DNA from 2 places in the Paenibacillus sp. TAB_01 genome. Region 2 is predicted to be linked to the other one. Evidence: riboswitches for the same ligand, from Rfam matches in the RefSeq annotation. Region 2 holds a riboswitch; the other holds the start of a gene.
What was found. Region 2 has a riboswitch for thiamine pyrophosphate ahead of thiS (sulfur carrier protein ThiS). Riboswitches for the same ligand answer to the same signal wherever they lie in the genome.
Positions count from the first base shown of each region.

Region 1: it holds a riboswitch for thiamine pyrophosphate, as region 2 does, so the genes downstream of both, ACHHV8_RS05260 (ECF transporter S component) here and thiS (sulfur carrier protein ThiS) in region 2, are expected to answer to the same signal.

Region 1 covers NZ_JBIFNP010000001.1:1,073,576-1,081,512, forward strand. The annotation lists gene ACHHV8_RS05245 (MFS transporter) at 1-534, opposite strand, end outside; gene asd (archaetidylserine decarboxylase) at 570-1,358, opposite strand; gene ACHHV8_RS05255 (acetylxylan esterase) at 1,901-2,866, shown strand; TPP riboswitch at 2,919-3,026, shown strand; gene ACHHV8_RS05260 (ECF transporter S component) at 3,144-3,731, shown strand; gene ACHHV8_RS05265 (ABC transporter ATP-binding protein) at 3,731-5,266, shown strand; gene ACHHV8_RS05270 (energy-coupling factor transporter transmembrane component T family protein) at 5,453-6,262, shown strand; gene tenA (thiaminase II) at 6,282-6,950, shown strand; gene ant(6) (aminoglycoside 6-adenylyltransferase) at 7,106-7,937, opposite strand, start outside.
Region 2 covers NZ_JBIFNP010000001.1:404,459-412,395, reverse strand. The annotation lists rRNA gene ACHHV8_RS02050 (16S ribosomal RNA) at 1-547, opposite strand, end outside; gene ACHHV8_RS02045 (thiazole synthase) at 961-1,734, opposite strand; gene thiS (sulfur carrier protein ThiS) at 1,919-2,119, opposite strand; TPP riboswitch at 2,234-2,368, opposite strand; gene ACHHV8_RS02035 (nucleotidyltransferase-like protein) at 2,445-3,314, opposite strand; gene ACHHV8_RS02030 (DUF2614 family zinc ribbon-containing protein) at 3,434-3,778, shown strand; gene ACHHV8_RS02025 (glycosyl hydrolase family 18 protein) at 3,904-5,193, opposite strand; gene ACHHV8_RS02020 (hypothetical protein) at 5,210-5,653, opposite strand; gene ACHHV8_RS02015 (Fur family transcriptional regulator) at 5,903-6,337, opposite strand; gene ACHHV8_RS02010 (DUF4097 family beta strand repeat-containing protein) at 6,439-7,662, opposite strand; gene ACHHV8_RS02005 (hypothetical protein) at 7,705-7,937, opposite strand, start outside.

The DNA.
Region 1 (7,937 bases), 670 kb from region 2:
CCCGAGCGGCACAAAGATCAAGGCCGTCATGATCGAAGCCAGCGATTGGCCGGCATTGCCGCCAACCTGAAAAATCGACTGGGCCAGTCCGCGGCGCGAGCCGCCGGCCATGTAGGCCACGCGCGAGCCTTCCGGATGGAAGATCGCGGAGCCGAAGCCGATGAACAGGACGGACAGCAGAATGAACCAATAATTAGGCGAGAAGGCCAGACCGAATACCCCCAGGCAGGTCAGCGCCATACCTAGAGGCAGCATATAAGGTGAAGGCTTGCGGTCCGAATACAAGCCGACGGCCGGCTGCATGACCGAAGCCGTCATATTTAAAGCAAACACGATCATTCCCGATTGCATATAGCTCAAGCTCATCGTGTCTTTCAAAATCGGAAGGATGGCCGGGATAATGGCCTGGATGGAATCGTTGAACAGATGAACAATACTGATGGCCAGCAAAATACGAAACACAGTCGGCCGCGCATCGGGCACGGAATTGTACTTCGCTGACTTCAAGGCTGCCGTTCCGGCTTGAGCTTGCATGATGTACTTTCTCCTCTTCTGTAGGCCGTACGGTTTTACGACTCTTTAATAATGCCCAGGGCTTCTCCCATCTTTACTTTGCTGCCGACCTGAAGATCGCTGCGGCTTTCAAAGGTATCGGTTTCCATTAATAGAACGACGGTCGAACCGAACTCGAAATAAGCCAGCTCATCACCGCGCGAGGGCTTCTTCGGCAAAGGCGATACATACTGGATGCTGCTGACATTCATCGCACCGACTTTCACGACGGCAAGCTCGCCGCCCTCGTGCTGCATGTAGGTAATAAGCCGTTCATTGCGGCTCAGCACCCTGCGCATATGGCGAAGGCCGAATTCGTTGACAGGATAAACTCTGCCGGGGACATGCTCCTTCTCAATAATCGTCCCCTCGACAGGCGTATGAATCCGGTGATAATCGGTAGGGCTCAGGTAGAGCACAAAATAAAATCCGTTCTTATAATTGACGGTGCGCGGGGAGTGATTCAACAGCTCCTCGACCGTATAATCCTGACCTTTAACGTTCAAAATGAGCCCTTCGCTGATCGGCCCCATTCCTGTAATGGCCGCATCCACGGGACTTACGATAAGCTTGGGGGCTAGATCGATGGGGCGCAGCCCCTTCTTCAGACGCCGTGTGAAGAAATCGTTTAACGAGGCGTACTCTGTCCAGCTTTTCTCGGCATCCTCCATCCGGATACCGTATATTTTGGCAAAGCGCGGGATGAGGCTGCGGCTTGCTCGGGATTTTGCAAAAGCGCCGGTCAAACGGGAGATCGACTTGCGGGAAGAGAGCTCCGTTAACAAGCGAAAAAACGATTTGGTCATAACGGTCGATTCACCTATTCTTTCATAATGTGGGTCTACCGATTATCTTGACATAGAACCCGGTTTAACGCAAGAAAAAAGAGCTCTCCTCTGCCGGCTGCGGCGAAGAGAGCTGGGGGGCGAGAGGAAGCGGAAAGGCGTTTATGCGGTTTTCGTTTCCTTCGTTTCTTCCGTCTTTTCTTGAGATTCGGATTTGTACTCTCCGCAGGATAAACAGGTCGATACATTAACCAGAATAGGATTGCACGAGCCGGAAAACTTGGTACAATGAATAGGGGTTTTGCTTTGCGGGTCAGTGGAGACCATGGTGCAATAGGAACAACTGGAAATCAGCTCTGTGGTCACGAGGAGGAGAACTTTCTTTGTCTGGATGAGTTCTTCCATCAATACACGCCCCTTTGAAGATAAAATCTTGTTATTTATTTCCAAAAAAAACCATGACAACGCATACATGTACATAGTAACACATCACACTTCACAGATAAACCATAATATTCCATTTTGGATTGACAAAAAAATGAATTCAGAGGAGAGACAAGACGATGCCAAACGTTGATTATCCGCTATCCCAGCTTGAGCAGTATGTGCCGGAACTCACGGCAGAGCCGGATTTTGATGCCTTCTGGGAGCGTGCCAAAGCCGCTGTGAATAAAGTCCCCCTTCATGCGACGGTCAAGCTGGTCGAAGACCACCCGTTGAAAAGCATCCTTATTTACGATGTGGTGTACCACGGCAGCGACGGAACGCCGATTCACGGCTGGTATGTCACGCCGCAAGGCGAGCACGCTCCAGGCTCCCTGCCGGTGATCGTGAAATACCACGGGTATAGCGGTGACCGGGGGAGGCCGCACGATCTGCTGCACTGGGCATCCATGGGACTGGCTGCGTTCGCCGTCGATGTGAGGGGACAGGGCGGCGTATCGCCCGACTTTGCGCAGTATCCGCAGGGGGGATCGCCGGGATGGATGACGCTCGGCCTGCTGGACCCGGAGACTTACTACTATAAACAAGTCTATCTCGACTGTATCCGCGCAGTGGATTTTGTATGCTCACGGGAAGAAACGGACACCAGCCGTATTGCCGTATATGGCGGGAGCCAAGGCGGAGGGCTGGCGCTGGCAGTGGCCGGACTGGACTCCCGTCCGAAGCTGTCCATGCCGGTCTATCCATATTTGTGCCACTTCCGCCGGGCGGTGGAGCAGCACAGTACAGGGCCGTACGTCGAAATTAAGAACTGGTTCCGCAGGTTTGATCCCGCACACCGGCAAGAGGAGCAGGCCTACCGGACGCTCAGCTATTTCGACGGGATGAATATGGCGGCAAGGGTCAAGGCGAGAACCTTGATGGCCATCACCCTTCAGGATACGACCTGCCCGCCTTCGACCTGCTTCGCGGCATACCATCATCTGGCGGGGGAGAAGGAGCTGAAGCTTTATCCGGATTACGGACATGAAGCGCTGCCTTTTCATGAAGAAGCGATGATGCGGTTTGTCGAGCAATATTTGTAAGACGCAGCCTGCCGTTTGTGCATTGACATTTATTGCAAACGTGTTAATATGAGTATGTCACTAGGGGAGCCTGAATAGGGCTGAGATTGGATCAATAGATCCTAGACCCTCTGAACCTGATCTGGTTTGCACCAGCGTAGGGAAGTGGAGAACGTTAGAAGCGTGTGTTCCTACATACATGCAGACCACTTCCTAATTATGGAAGTGGTCTTTTCGCGTTAATCCCGGGTAAGAGGTTCAGTACCGCATCCCCATACAACACAAAGGAGTGGGAAACATGTCCAAAGGTTTGAAGCTGTCCGATATTCTGGTTACCGTCGTAATCGCGATCGTGTTCGGTATTATTTACCGTCTGTGGGGCGATGTCTCCAATCTGGTGAAGCTGGCCGGCCTGCAGCTGAACCAGCTCGTCTACGGCGTATGGTTCATTGCGGCCACCGTGGCGGCGCTATTGATCCGCAAGCCGGGCGTAGCGCTGCTCGCCGAGGTGGCAGCCGCATCCGGTGAGCTCATTGCTGGCTCGCAGTACGGCGTTGAATCATTGACGTACGGTATCGTTCAAGGCTTGTGCGCAGAGCTCGTCTTCGCGCTGTTCCGCTACCGCAGCTTCTCCGCTTCCACCGCATGCCTGGCGGGCTTGGCATCGGCAGCCGGTTCGCTTGTCTTCGACGGCTTTAAAGGGTATTTGCTGGATTTGCAATCATGGAACCTGATTCTATACTTCGTCTTCCGCTTGGCCGGTTCGATCTTCTTCACCGGTTTGTGCGCTTACTGGCTCGTGAAGGCGCTGGAAGCGACAGGCGTGACGCAGCTGGTTCGTCCCGCGAGCCGCGCCGACTTTGACGCGCTGGAGCGCAAACGCTGATGGGAGCCCGGACATCGGTCGACGGGCTGCGTTTGAAGTTTGCCGGCAGCCCGTCGCTCTTATTCGACGAGCTGGCGCTGGCCGTCGAGCCCGGACAGAAGGTGCTGCTGCTCGGCCCCAGCGGCTGCGGGAAATCAACGCTGCTGCAGGTGCTGTCGGGACTCATTCCGCGGGCCATCGATGTGCCGGTCCGGTACGACAGCATTGAAATTCCGGATTCCTGGGGCTATGTATTCCAGGACCCGGATACGCAGTTCTGCATGCCTTACGCCGATGAGGAGATGGCCTTCGTGCTGGAAAATCTCGGGGTTCCCCGGGAGGCGATGCCGCCCCGGATTCAGGCGGGCTTGACGCAGGTGGGCCTGCACCTGGAAGATCCGCATGTTCCGATTCAATCGATGTCTCAAGGGATGAAGCAGCGCCTGGCGATTGCTTCGGTGCTCGCGCTGGAGCCGGAGGTGCTGTTTCTGGATGAGCCGACGGCCTTGCTCGACCCTGAAGGCACGAGCCAGGTGTGGGAGACGATCAAAGCGGTCAGCGGCGATAAAACGACGCTGATTGTGGAGCACAAAATCGATGAAGTCATCGATTGGGTGGACCGGGTCGTGCTGTTCCAGCATGACGGGACGATTCTGGCGGACGGCGATCCGCAGCAGGTGTTCGCGAGCTACAAGGAGCAGCTGCAGGCTTTCGGCATCTGGTATCCCGGCGTATGGCAGGATTATGTGGCAAGCGCGGCTTACCAAGGGCTGCGCGGGGATGCGGCGCAAGCTGAACCTGTGAGCGGCATCGCCGGAAGCGGCGAACCTTTGCTGGCGCTTCAGGAGCTGACCGGCTATCACGGACGAGAGCCCAAAATAAAAGCAGGTTCGCTGCAGGCAAATGCAGGCGAATGGATCGCCGTAACAGGGGAGAACGGGGCAGGCAAAAGCACGCTGCTCCAATCGCTGATGCAGCTGATCCCTGCTTCCGTTGAGGGCTATGAGCTGTCAGGCAAAAAAGTCCGCGGCTTCAAGGACGTGATTCACGAGGTTGCTTATGTGTTTCAGAATCCCGAGATGCAGTTCGTTACGAACTCCGTATTCGACGAAATCGCGTTCGGCTTCCGCAAGGAGCGGCGCCCCGAGCAGGAGACGGAGCAGAAGGTTCAAGAGATATTGGCCGAGTTTGGCCTGAAGGAGCAGCAGCGGCAGCACCCGTACCAGCTTTCGCTCGGCCAGAAAAGAAGGCTTAGCGTAGCGACGGCGATGACGAAAAATCAGCGGCTCATACTGCTGGATGAGCCGACCTTCGGCCAGGATGCGGCCAACACTTTCGCCATCCTGGAGCGTCTGGAGCATTGGCGCAAGCAGGGAACTACACTGATCATGGTCACGCATGATATGGACATTGTCCGCTATTTCGCGACGCGCGTATGGCATATCGAACGGGGACGGCTGACAGCGGACACGGAGCCTTCGCAGTATCTCCGTGCCTTGGAGGCGGCGGACGACAAACAAGCGCTCAAGGAGACGCAGGCGTCTTTGGTTCATTAGCGCGGCGCAGTATCGGGCAGACCCGGGGTCTGGGGCTGCCTGGTCGGCTTGCCGGTTGGCTTGCGGCTGGCTTATGCCGGCGGAAAGCCTGATTTTCTGCGCGAAGCGGGCGCGGCCTGCCTTTGCCAATGCGGTGACCGGCGCGCGTCCGAAAGGAATTTTGTATATAAAGGGAAGTGAAATGCATTGCTTAACCTATGGACCGGCAAGGAAACATGGCTGCACCGGGTCAACCCAAGCCTGAAGCTGCTGGCTTCCCTCGTGCTGTTCTTTATCATCCTGCTGACGGACAACATTAACGTGCTGGTTAACTTGACCGCTGCGCAGCTGCTTTTGCTGCTCTGCTGTTCAGGTCAGCCGCTGCGCCGCCTGGGCATTATGATGCTTCCGTTCGGGCTGCTGTTCGTCTCCTCGTCCGTTTCGATGATGCTGTTCGGTAAAGGCGACACGTCCTGGTTTCAATGGGGTCTCATTCATATAAGTGAAGAAAGCTTTTTCCGAGGGCTGCATATCGGGCTGAAGACCGTCAATATGGCTTTGATGGGCTTGGCGTTCGCTCTCACCACGCAGCCTGTAGCGCTGTTTTATTCGCTTATGCAGCAGGCCAAGCTGCCGTCTAAATATGCTTACAGCTTTATGGCGGCGCTGCGGCTGATGCCGATCATGGTCGGGGAATTCCGCACGCTCGGCATGGCTTTGAAGGTGCGGGGCGTCGAGCGGAAGGCCGGCTTCCGCGGAGTGTATGACACGCTGCGGCAGTATGCGGTACCGCTGCTTGCGCAAAGCATCCGCCGTGCGCAGCGCATCGCGGTGGCGATGGAGGCCAAACGGTTCTCTGCCGCAAAGGAGAGAACCTATTATTACCGGATCGGCTTCTCGGCCGGAGATGTGTATTTGTTGGCTTATTTGGCTTTGGCGCTGGGCATAGCGCTGTATGTGGGGCTGCATTTTCCTTATTTCCATATAGGAGATGTCCGGTATAAAGTAAATCAATAAGGGAGAGAGACTGATGACGATGAAATTTTCACAAGAGCTGCGGCAGGCTGTAGATGCCAGCTGGAATGCGAGCTTCGAGCATCCATTCGTAAACGGCGTTGCCAAGGGAACGCTGCCTTTGTCCAGCTTCCGCCATTACTTATTGAATGACGCCTATTACTTGTCCCAATTCGCGCGGGTGCAGTCGCTGGGCGCGGCCAAAGCGGACAGTCTGGCTGTTTCGAACCGGATGACCGTTCATGCGCAGGGAACCTTCAACGCAGAGCTGTCGCTGCATGAAACCTTCATGAAGCAAATGGGCATTACGGCGGAGGAGCGCGCGGCGTTCCAGCCTTCCCCGACAGCCTACGCCTATACGTCGCATATGCTGCGTGCAGCCTATAACGGCCACCTGGGCGATATTATCGCTGCGATTTTGCCGTGCTACTGGCTGTATTATGAAATCGGGCAGCGGCTTCAAGGCTCGGCGCCGGATGAACCGATCTACCGCGAGTGGATTGCCGCTTACGGCGGCGAATGGTTCGGCGAGCTGGTCCGGGAGCAGATCGACCGGCTGGACGCTTTGGCCGAGGGGCTGTCGCAGGCGGATTTGGCGCGGATGAAGCAGCATTTTATCATCAGCAGTCACTACGAGTACCTGTTCTGGGAGATGGCCTATACGCTGGAAACATGGCCCACTTACGAGTAGGCCGGCCGATGTTCTGCGGTACAAGCGAACAGCTCCTTTAAAGTAAGGATGAGGAGCTTTGCGTCTGGGATTGAAGCCTGAGAGAGGGGACTTCTCGGGCTTCGACCGAGACGGCGGAAGGAAGTTCGTAACAAGAGGACGATTCATTTACATAATTACTTTAACGAGCTATAAATGCTGGCAGTATACCTGGTGACAGCTTCATCGTAATCCGGGTACACATATTCGAGATTTCCTGCCACCGTTTTCGCATATTTTCTAAATAACTCATAGCATGTAAACAACGATTGCCACATTTCTTGACAGCCATGCTGGGCAAAGGTCGAGAGCAATGCTTCCCAATCTTTCTTTGGAAGGTAATGATTAATAAATTTATAGTTTTTTCCCACGCTGAACGTATACCCTCGCTCCGATCCGATCTGCCAGGTCATCATTCTCAACAAATTGGGCCGTGCAATGCCGTTCAAATGGTCAATGGCAAAAAGAATTTCATTCCGCGCCAATCCTTTCACTACATAGGTTGAAACATTCCAGAATTCATTGCAGCAATCGTCAAATTGTCTCGCAGTCGGTTTTTGAATCCAGTAATTACGGTCAGTTGCAACGATTTCCGTGGTGACCAGCGTATCCTTATCGAGCAAAACTTTCACCAGTCCGTCGCTCTGGGCGAAGTAACTTTGCACCTCGTCCATCGGAATCAGCGTGAGATCCAATTTATTGCCGTCCTCAAAAAGAATAATATATGAAAACCAATTGCCCAGCTCCGGCGGAAAAAGCTCCATAGCTTCGGGCTTTTGCATCATCGCGCGTTTACCGAAAATATGGAGCCAGTCATCATTCTCTTTGAAGGAATTCATATCTGTCACAAAGTATGAAATATCAAAATCCTGGAAGGGATCACGGGGAATATGTTTATTCGTTCTGGATCCTTCCAGGGTGACCAGTCGGATTCTGCTGTCATTCTCGGCAAAGCCTATCAGCATACTC
Region 2 (7,937 bases):
TTGCCCCCTACGTATTACCGCGGCTGCTGGCACGTAGTTAGCCGGGGCTTTCTTCTCAGGTACCGTCACCTCAGGAGCAGTTACTCTCCTGAGCGTTCTTCCCTGGCAACAGAGCTTTACGATCCGAAAACCTTCATCACTCACGCGGCGTTGCTCCGTCAGACTTGCGTCCATTGCGGAAGATTCCCTACTGCTGCCTCCCGTAGGAGTCTGGGCCGTGTCTCAGTCCCAGTGTGGCCGATCACCCTCTCAGGTCGGCTACGCATCGTCGCCTTGGTGAGCCGTTACCTCACCAACTAGCTAATGCGCCGCAGGCCCATCTGTAAGCCACAGATTGCTCCGTGTTTCATGATTCCCTCATGCGAGAAAACCAGCTATCCGGTCTTAGCTATCGTTTCCGATAGTTATCCCGGTCTTACAGGCAGGTTGCCTACGTGTTACTCACCCGTCCGCCGCTAACTTCACCCGAAGGTGAAATCCGCTCGACTTGCATGTATTAGGCACGCCGCCAGCGTTCGTCCTGAGCCAGGATCAAACTCTCCATTAAAGTTGTAGAACTTGTAACAGAGCTTGTCTTAAGCTCAAAATTTCTTGCTAGCGAGAATTTGCATTTTCTTTATTTCACTCACTCGTTGTTCAGTTTTCAAAGGGCAATGCTTCATTATTCCCGATTTCCAAAGCCACACCAAAGTGCGATTTCTTTGTCGGTTATTGTCACCCCGTTCAGCGGCGACTTTTATAATATATCACATTCACCGTTCTTAATGCAAGCATTTTTTCCAGGAACATTTTTGAATCCTGCTCACATGCTTGGATGATTGTGCGCCGTTTTCAGCGGCGAGGACTAATTTAACACAGGGCGATATTGAAAGTCAAGCTTCAGCTAAAAATTATTTTCAGTATTGCATCGGAAAGCCCGACAAAACGGCTGGGCTCCCCGACAGCATGTACTATTTAGGGCTACTCAATCATGCCCTCGACTGGACTGCTGGCCGAGGCATAACGCTTCTTGGGGATTCTTCCGGCAAGGAATCCTTTCCGCCCGGCGGCAACAGCGAGTTTAAATGCCTCCGCCATTAGCGCAGGATTGTCGGCCCCTGCCACAGCGGTGTTTAAAAGTACGCCGTCCGCACCTAGCTCCATAGCCAGAGCCGCATCCGCCGGCCCGCCAATACCCGCGTCTACAATAACCGGTACCTTGACTTCTTCAATAATGAAACGAAGCTGATTCGGATTGGCGATACCCTGTCCCGAACCGATAGGAGATGCGCCAGGCATTACAGCTGCCGCCCCTGCTTCCTGCAGCTTTCTGGCAAGGATCGGGTCGTCGGATGTATACGGAAGCACGATGAAGCCAAGATCGACTAGAATTTTCGTAGCTTCCAGCGTCCCGATCGGGTCAGGAAGCAGCGTCTTGGGATCTCCAATTACTTCTACCTTGATCATATCGCACAATCCTGTAGCCTTGGCCAGCTTGGCAATACGTACCGCTTCCTCGACGGTATAAGCCCCTGCGGTATTCGGAAGCAGAGTAAACTTTTTGAGATCGAGCGTTTCCAGGAAGTTAGGCGCATCCGGGTTGTCAATCGGCAGACGGCGGATAGCAAACGTAAGCACTTCCGATTCCGATGCTTGAACCGCTTGGCTCTGTATATCCAGGGCAGGAAATTTGCCTGTTCCCAAAAGCAGCCTTGATTTAAACTCGTAAGGACCAATTTTCAATATATCCGTCATGTTCAATGCCTCCATTAGATGTATTCAGTTAGAATCCGGTAAAGTCAAACATTCAAGCGAACGAAATTCATGCCATAAAGCGGTATAAAGCGAACATAGTTCAGAAGTACAGCGGCACGCTGATTCGTCTGTACAGCAAATATCTATTACCAAACTTTTTAGTGCCTGGGAGAGCGCAGATTACTTAGCCCCCACCAACAAAATGCACGATTTCGATACGGTCGCCATCGTTTAAGCGCGTTTGCTCATAATCCGTTCGTTCGATAATGTCCCGGTTCAATTCGATAACGAGTATTTTTTGCTCTAATTTAAATTGAACAAGCAAATCTGCAACCGTTGCAGCGTCCGTCACCGTGCGCGCTTCACCGTTAATAACCAATTCCACAAGAACCACCTCGTTTCTCAAAGATACATCCAGCTTAGAATCCAATGAGCAGCTGCAAACAAAAAAAGCCAACCTCATAAGGGTTGACTTGGTAAGACATGCCTTGTACAGCATCGCTACGTCCATCCACTTCCCTACGCTGGTATCATCCAGTAGCATGCTGCTTTAAGCACGCAAATCAGGTTCCAAGGGTCAAGGAACAGCTTCCTTTTCTCAGCCTCACATCACAAGGCTCCCCCAGTGGCTATTCAGTTCAATGAAGATTATAGCAGAAATGCGTAATTTTGTCCCGTGTTAAGTTTGCGGTTGGTAAAAACATCCTCAGCTATAGGCTCGTATAACGAATCTCCAGTACGGATACCTGTTCATCCATCGTGTAAATGATCTCTTTAGCCAATATTTTTTTGACTAGTTTATTTAGAATCAACGGCAGTTCATTCTGAAGATCCGCAAGCTTCTCACACTGCTGAAGCTCATGCAGGCTCCATGCCTGCTCACGGCTGGCCAAAATATCAAGGAGCACCTTACAGCATCGCTCCATTTTGGACATGACGGAAAACTCACAGGCCAGCAAAACGAGCTGCACTCTTTGCTTGAGCGTCTCCTTGCTCATCGTCAGCTCTTCATAGAGCTTGTAGACTCCCGGATTGACGCCTTTGACCTGCCGCCACACCGTCGTTTCAGGATGCAGCCCTGCCTCGATAATAACGATCCTCGCCCAATGGTGGAGCGCTTCTAAAATGTTATTATACGCATCGAGCAGGTGATCGTTTAGAATATATTCTTTGCTCTCCGAATATCTCCGCAAAAATCTGGAAAACTCGATCAGCAGCTTTTGCTCGCGCATTTCCTGGGGAAATTCAAGCATACGATGCCGCAGGCTTTCCAAATATACATTCCGATCCAGAAGAATCTCTCCTTTTAAGATCCAATAGATAAGATTGCGGCGCTCCCCCTGCACGACAATATGCTCTAGCGAGGAAGTACATATCCATCTTTCTTGTATACGACAGTTGTCTTTTATATAATGATATTGTTGATCGGTTTTCAGGTCTTCATTTGAAATGACGAGCAGCAGGAGATCGAAACCGTCCGTAAGCGCGGAAAACAGAGACGGATTGTCCACCGCCAGGACGCTGATGACTGCTTCATCTTCCCGGAGCCTGGCAACCAGCTGTTCCTTAATGGCGTTCATCGCTGCAGCCTCCCGAATATTACATTCCTAGATACTTCTTATTTCTACACAACCGGGCGGTTTCCCTGCATCGATTTGGTGACAAATTTCACATTTATTTCAGAAAGAAGTGACGAAAGTTGAGATTTAAGTCCAGTAAGGTTAACGAATTTCGTTTGTGGGGTCTTCTGCTGACAATGGGCGGCATGCTACTAATGATTGTCGGCTTGGCGGGAATCGTCTTTGATTGGGGTCCGGCGGGTAAAATTATGGCCGTTACGTTCATGTTTATCGGAGCCATCGCTATGCTGGCGAGCATGGGAATTTATTTCTGGGCAGGAATGATGTCCACCAGCGCTACGGTTATCGAGTGTCCGGAATGCGGAAAACCAACGAAACTGTTGGGCAAGACCGACCGCTGCATGTTCTGCAAAACCATCTTGTCTCTTGATCCAAAGCATGATCCAAGCGCTCCAAACGCCTAATCGTGTAATAGGCACTCTCCATGAGTGACTTTCCTATGTGGTAAAAAAAGACCGGTACCTCGTTCCTCCGTATTTGCGGAAAATGAGATACCGGTCTTAGTTATTTTATTAGATGAATAGTTTGATTAGGGCTTATTCGCGAGCGTTGACTGAATTAACGGCCAGATCGAAGGCGTCTCATACCCTCGTCTCCAGGAGGCAACGCCCGCCAAATTATATTTGTTCACCAGTTCGATCCGCGCTTTCACGGACACTTCATCCTCAAGCCAAACCTTGTTCAGCTTGTCGCCTTCCTTATACTCTATATAATTTTGTCCCGCTTCGGGTAAGTAGACCGGTGTCAGATTCTTTTCCTGAATTACCTTTAGCGGCGTATCCATATAGACGGATTTCGAGCTGACCTTGGTTTTACCATCCACTGTCTCTTCGGTCCATACTCTCGTGTAAAACGGCACGCCCAGTATGAGCTTGGATGCGGGGATTTGATCTTCCTGCATCAACTTCACTACATTCTTCTCCACCCATGGCAGCGACGACACGCTTCCCGCCGTCGGGCTGCTGGCCCAATACTCGTCGTAGGCCATGATCATCATGTAATCCAAGGACTCGATCAACGCTTTACGGTCATAAAATAAAGACCACATTTCGCTGTTGGATTTAGGCGTAACGTCCATCGAAACAATCAGTCCCTGCTCATGCATTAATGGAACCATTTCGCGGACAAATTGGGTCAAATTCTCTTTATCCTTCGTATTCACATTCTCAAAATCGATATTGATCCCCTGGAGGGAGTACATCTGTGCGTAGCTGAGCAGCTGCTTGATCATCTTCATCCGCTTATCATAGGTGGACAAAGCCTCCGTCGTGCGCTTGGGTTCAAAGCCGTTGCTGAACAGCGCCCATACCTGTATATTCTGACTGTGCGCCCATTTGACATAAGCCGGGTCCGCCAAGTTCTTCAGCGTTCCCTGCCCGTCGTCCAAATGAAACCAAGTCGGGCTGACTACATTCAAACCGGGCATCGGCGGAAACTTGGAGGTGTCCGGATTTTTCGGAGTCGTCATCTGATCCCATGTCAGGTTAATCTTGCCGTTAATAGGCTTGGAAGGAACGAAGCCCGGCGGCAATTCTTTTTTGGGGATCGTCTCCACTTTATCCTCATGCATCTGATCTTTGCGAACGTAGCCCATATATCCGTTACTTAACTGGACTTTATACCATTCCGGGTCATCGGACCAGATCATTACCGGCTCCCCTTGCTTCAAATCGGCAAGAATCGGGGCTTTGATCGACGGCTCCTTCCGCATCGCAACCGTCTTATCGGGCTTGCCCGGATAAGAGTTCGTCAGTCCCCACTGCAGCGTATCTCCTTCTTTGAGAAGGATAACCGCCCCCGTCTCGGAAGATTCTCTCAACTCAATACGGTACAGGTCACTTCAAAGGATCGATAGGCAAATAAAGCGTTCCGTTCACTTTCTCCATCGGAAATTTCAAAGTAAACGGCTTTTCGTTGATCATTCCGGTCAGCTGGCTCGTTTTGAGCCGCAGTACTTTGTCCTGCGTCGTAATAATGGTAGAGTCGGAAGAAGACTCGTAGATCATAGTAGGATCGATCAGTTCCTTTACCGTATCGAAAGGAAGCTTCAAGGTTTCCGCTTTTCCTTCAGCCTGCTTCTCTAACATCGTCCCCTGATAAAAAATCGGCTTGGTCAAACCGTCAAATGAAGGCGCTTCATGCTTGCCGGTCGGTACGTACTGCACCCAGAAAAAAGCTGTCGCTATCCCTAAAAGAAAGGCCGCTACAACCATAAGACCCGTTCTTTTGCGGGGACGATTCTTCCTCGGCGCATATTTCAGGTAATCCGATTCCATCATTTCACTCCCATGGTGCTGTTTTTGTTAAACGGTTTCTCTGCAGCCAGGCAGTCCCGGCTTCAGTTTCTTCAGGTGTAAACCGCATAGTAACATCCTTACTAAAAGACGCAGCATTTTTGTCAGAAGTTGCAAAATCATTGCAGAAAATGTCGTACCTATAAAAAAGACGCGCCCGAACCACCTGTCCGACAAGTGGCCTCAAGCACGTCCATTATACCGCAACTTCGGCAAAGCGTTCCATGAAAAATATTAAGCCTGCTTCGCAGCCAGGCAATCCGAGCAAATACCGTACACCTCTACCCGATGGCTTTTGACCTGAAAGCCTGTCTCGAGCCCGGCCGTCCGCTCCAAATCATCCAGCGGTTTGTAGGCAAAGTCGACGAGCTTGCCGCACTGTTCGCACAAAGCATGGTAATGCTCCGACATATCCGCATCGAATCGGCTTGAATGATCTCCATAGGTCATTTCGCGGACCAGTCCGACCTCGATAAATACCTTCAGATTGTTGTACACGGTAGCTACGCTCATGCTCGGAAACCGGGGCGCCAACGCTCTATAGATTTCATCCGCTGTCGGGTGGGTCATCGTATTCAATAAAAAGGCGAGGATAGCATGTCTCTGAGGGGTCATGCGCACACCTGTCGTTTTCAGTTTAGTTAACGCTTGCTCCAATCTGGAATCCATGCTGTTCACCGCCCAATCCGTTAACAAGAGTATCTCTTTATTTTAAGTGGCAAACTTTCAATTTGTCAATCCAGGAGCAAACCACTTTACTCTGATGCCGGCTAGATGGACGACCGGATGGCAAGAGAACCGTTCGTGTCGAGCTTGATTTGGTACTTGCCCGTTCCGATCTTGCCTTCGATTTCCTTTCCGAAAATGCGCAGCGGCAAAGTCGAATGGTTCGAAACGGACTGGCCCTGGCCTTCAATCTGAAAATCTCCATTGCCCGGGAGCGCTACGTCAATCTTCCCGTGTGTCGTATGCAGACTCCAATCCCCGGCAACCGCGGCGCCGTTCACCTCAATGGAACCGTTCGTCGTTCTTGCCTCAACCCCCGACCGCGTATCGTCCAAACGAATTTCGCCGTTCGTCGTCTCGGCTGCAATGGCTCCGGACACCTTGGCTGCCGTCAGCTGCCCGTTCGTCGACTTCAACCGCAGGTCGCCTTCATGTTCCTCGGCTTCTATGGAACCGTTCGTCGTCTGCAGCTTCAGCTTGCCCTTCGTCTTCTCCGCACGGATCTTCGCATTCGTGGATTGAAAATCGAGCCCCGCCGCCTCGACCTCGGTAAGCCGGATGGCCCCGTTCGTTGTCGTGCCTTTGAACTCCTTCGCCAGCTTCAGCTGCTCTGCGGTGATGCTTCCGTTAGACAGGTCCAAAGTCAATCTGGCTGTGCGCTGTGCACGCTCCGGAAGGGTAACGATTAAATTCATTCTCACCTTACGCATGCCCCAGAAGTGATCCCTATCCGGGCTAACCGTCTTGATAGTTAAAGTATTGCCGGCCGTCTCCGATTCCACCCGGGATTGCTCCGCCAACTCTTCGGCCTGACTCTCGTCACCGAATCCAACCTGAACCGTTGAGTGAATCACAATCCGATCCGAGTCGCCTGTCCGAATCGTTACATCGCCCGCCGGGTTGGTCAGTACAATCCGTTCCAATCCGTCGGGAACCGGGAGTTCTGTCATTCCCTGCTCGTAAGACTTCTCTTGGGTAAAATGCGACCAGCCGTTATGCATCCAAAGCTCCGACCGCATGCTGACTACAACGACCGCGGAAATGATGACCGCAAAAATCAGACCGGCCAAATCCAGCTTCAGCGCTTTATCGCTTTCTTTGAATCTGGAATTAAACCAGATATATTCCAAACCCAGCGCGATAAACAGCAGCGGCCACCATTCAATGAGCCGCTCCGTCCAAGCGGTACCGGCATACTGGTCAACAATAACTGCGGCTCCTACTGCAATTAACAGCAGCGCTGATGTAAAGCGTCCTGCTTTACGCATGGGGGTTCCCTCCTCTCTGCTGAAAGCTGAATGCCCCGGCAGCTACTTTTTAAATGATTCTCTCAGAAACAAAACAATCCCGGCTACAATAAGAACGACAGCTCCTATCGAGGAGCCTACAAGCTCAAACAGCTTGTTCAACCATGCCGGCTTGCTGCTGACAAGGAACAAAAAGGCTCCGCCTATAACCAACAGATAACCGAAGCTGCTCCCCTTGAAGCGCCTCTTTCCCTTAGGGAAGACGTCGTCGCTGCTGTTAAAGCCTCCGAACGAAT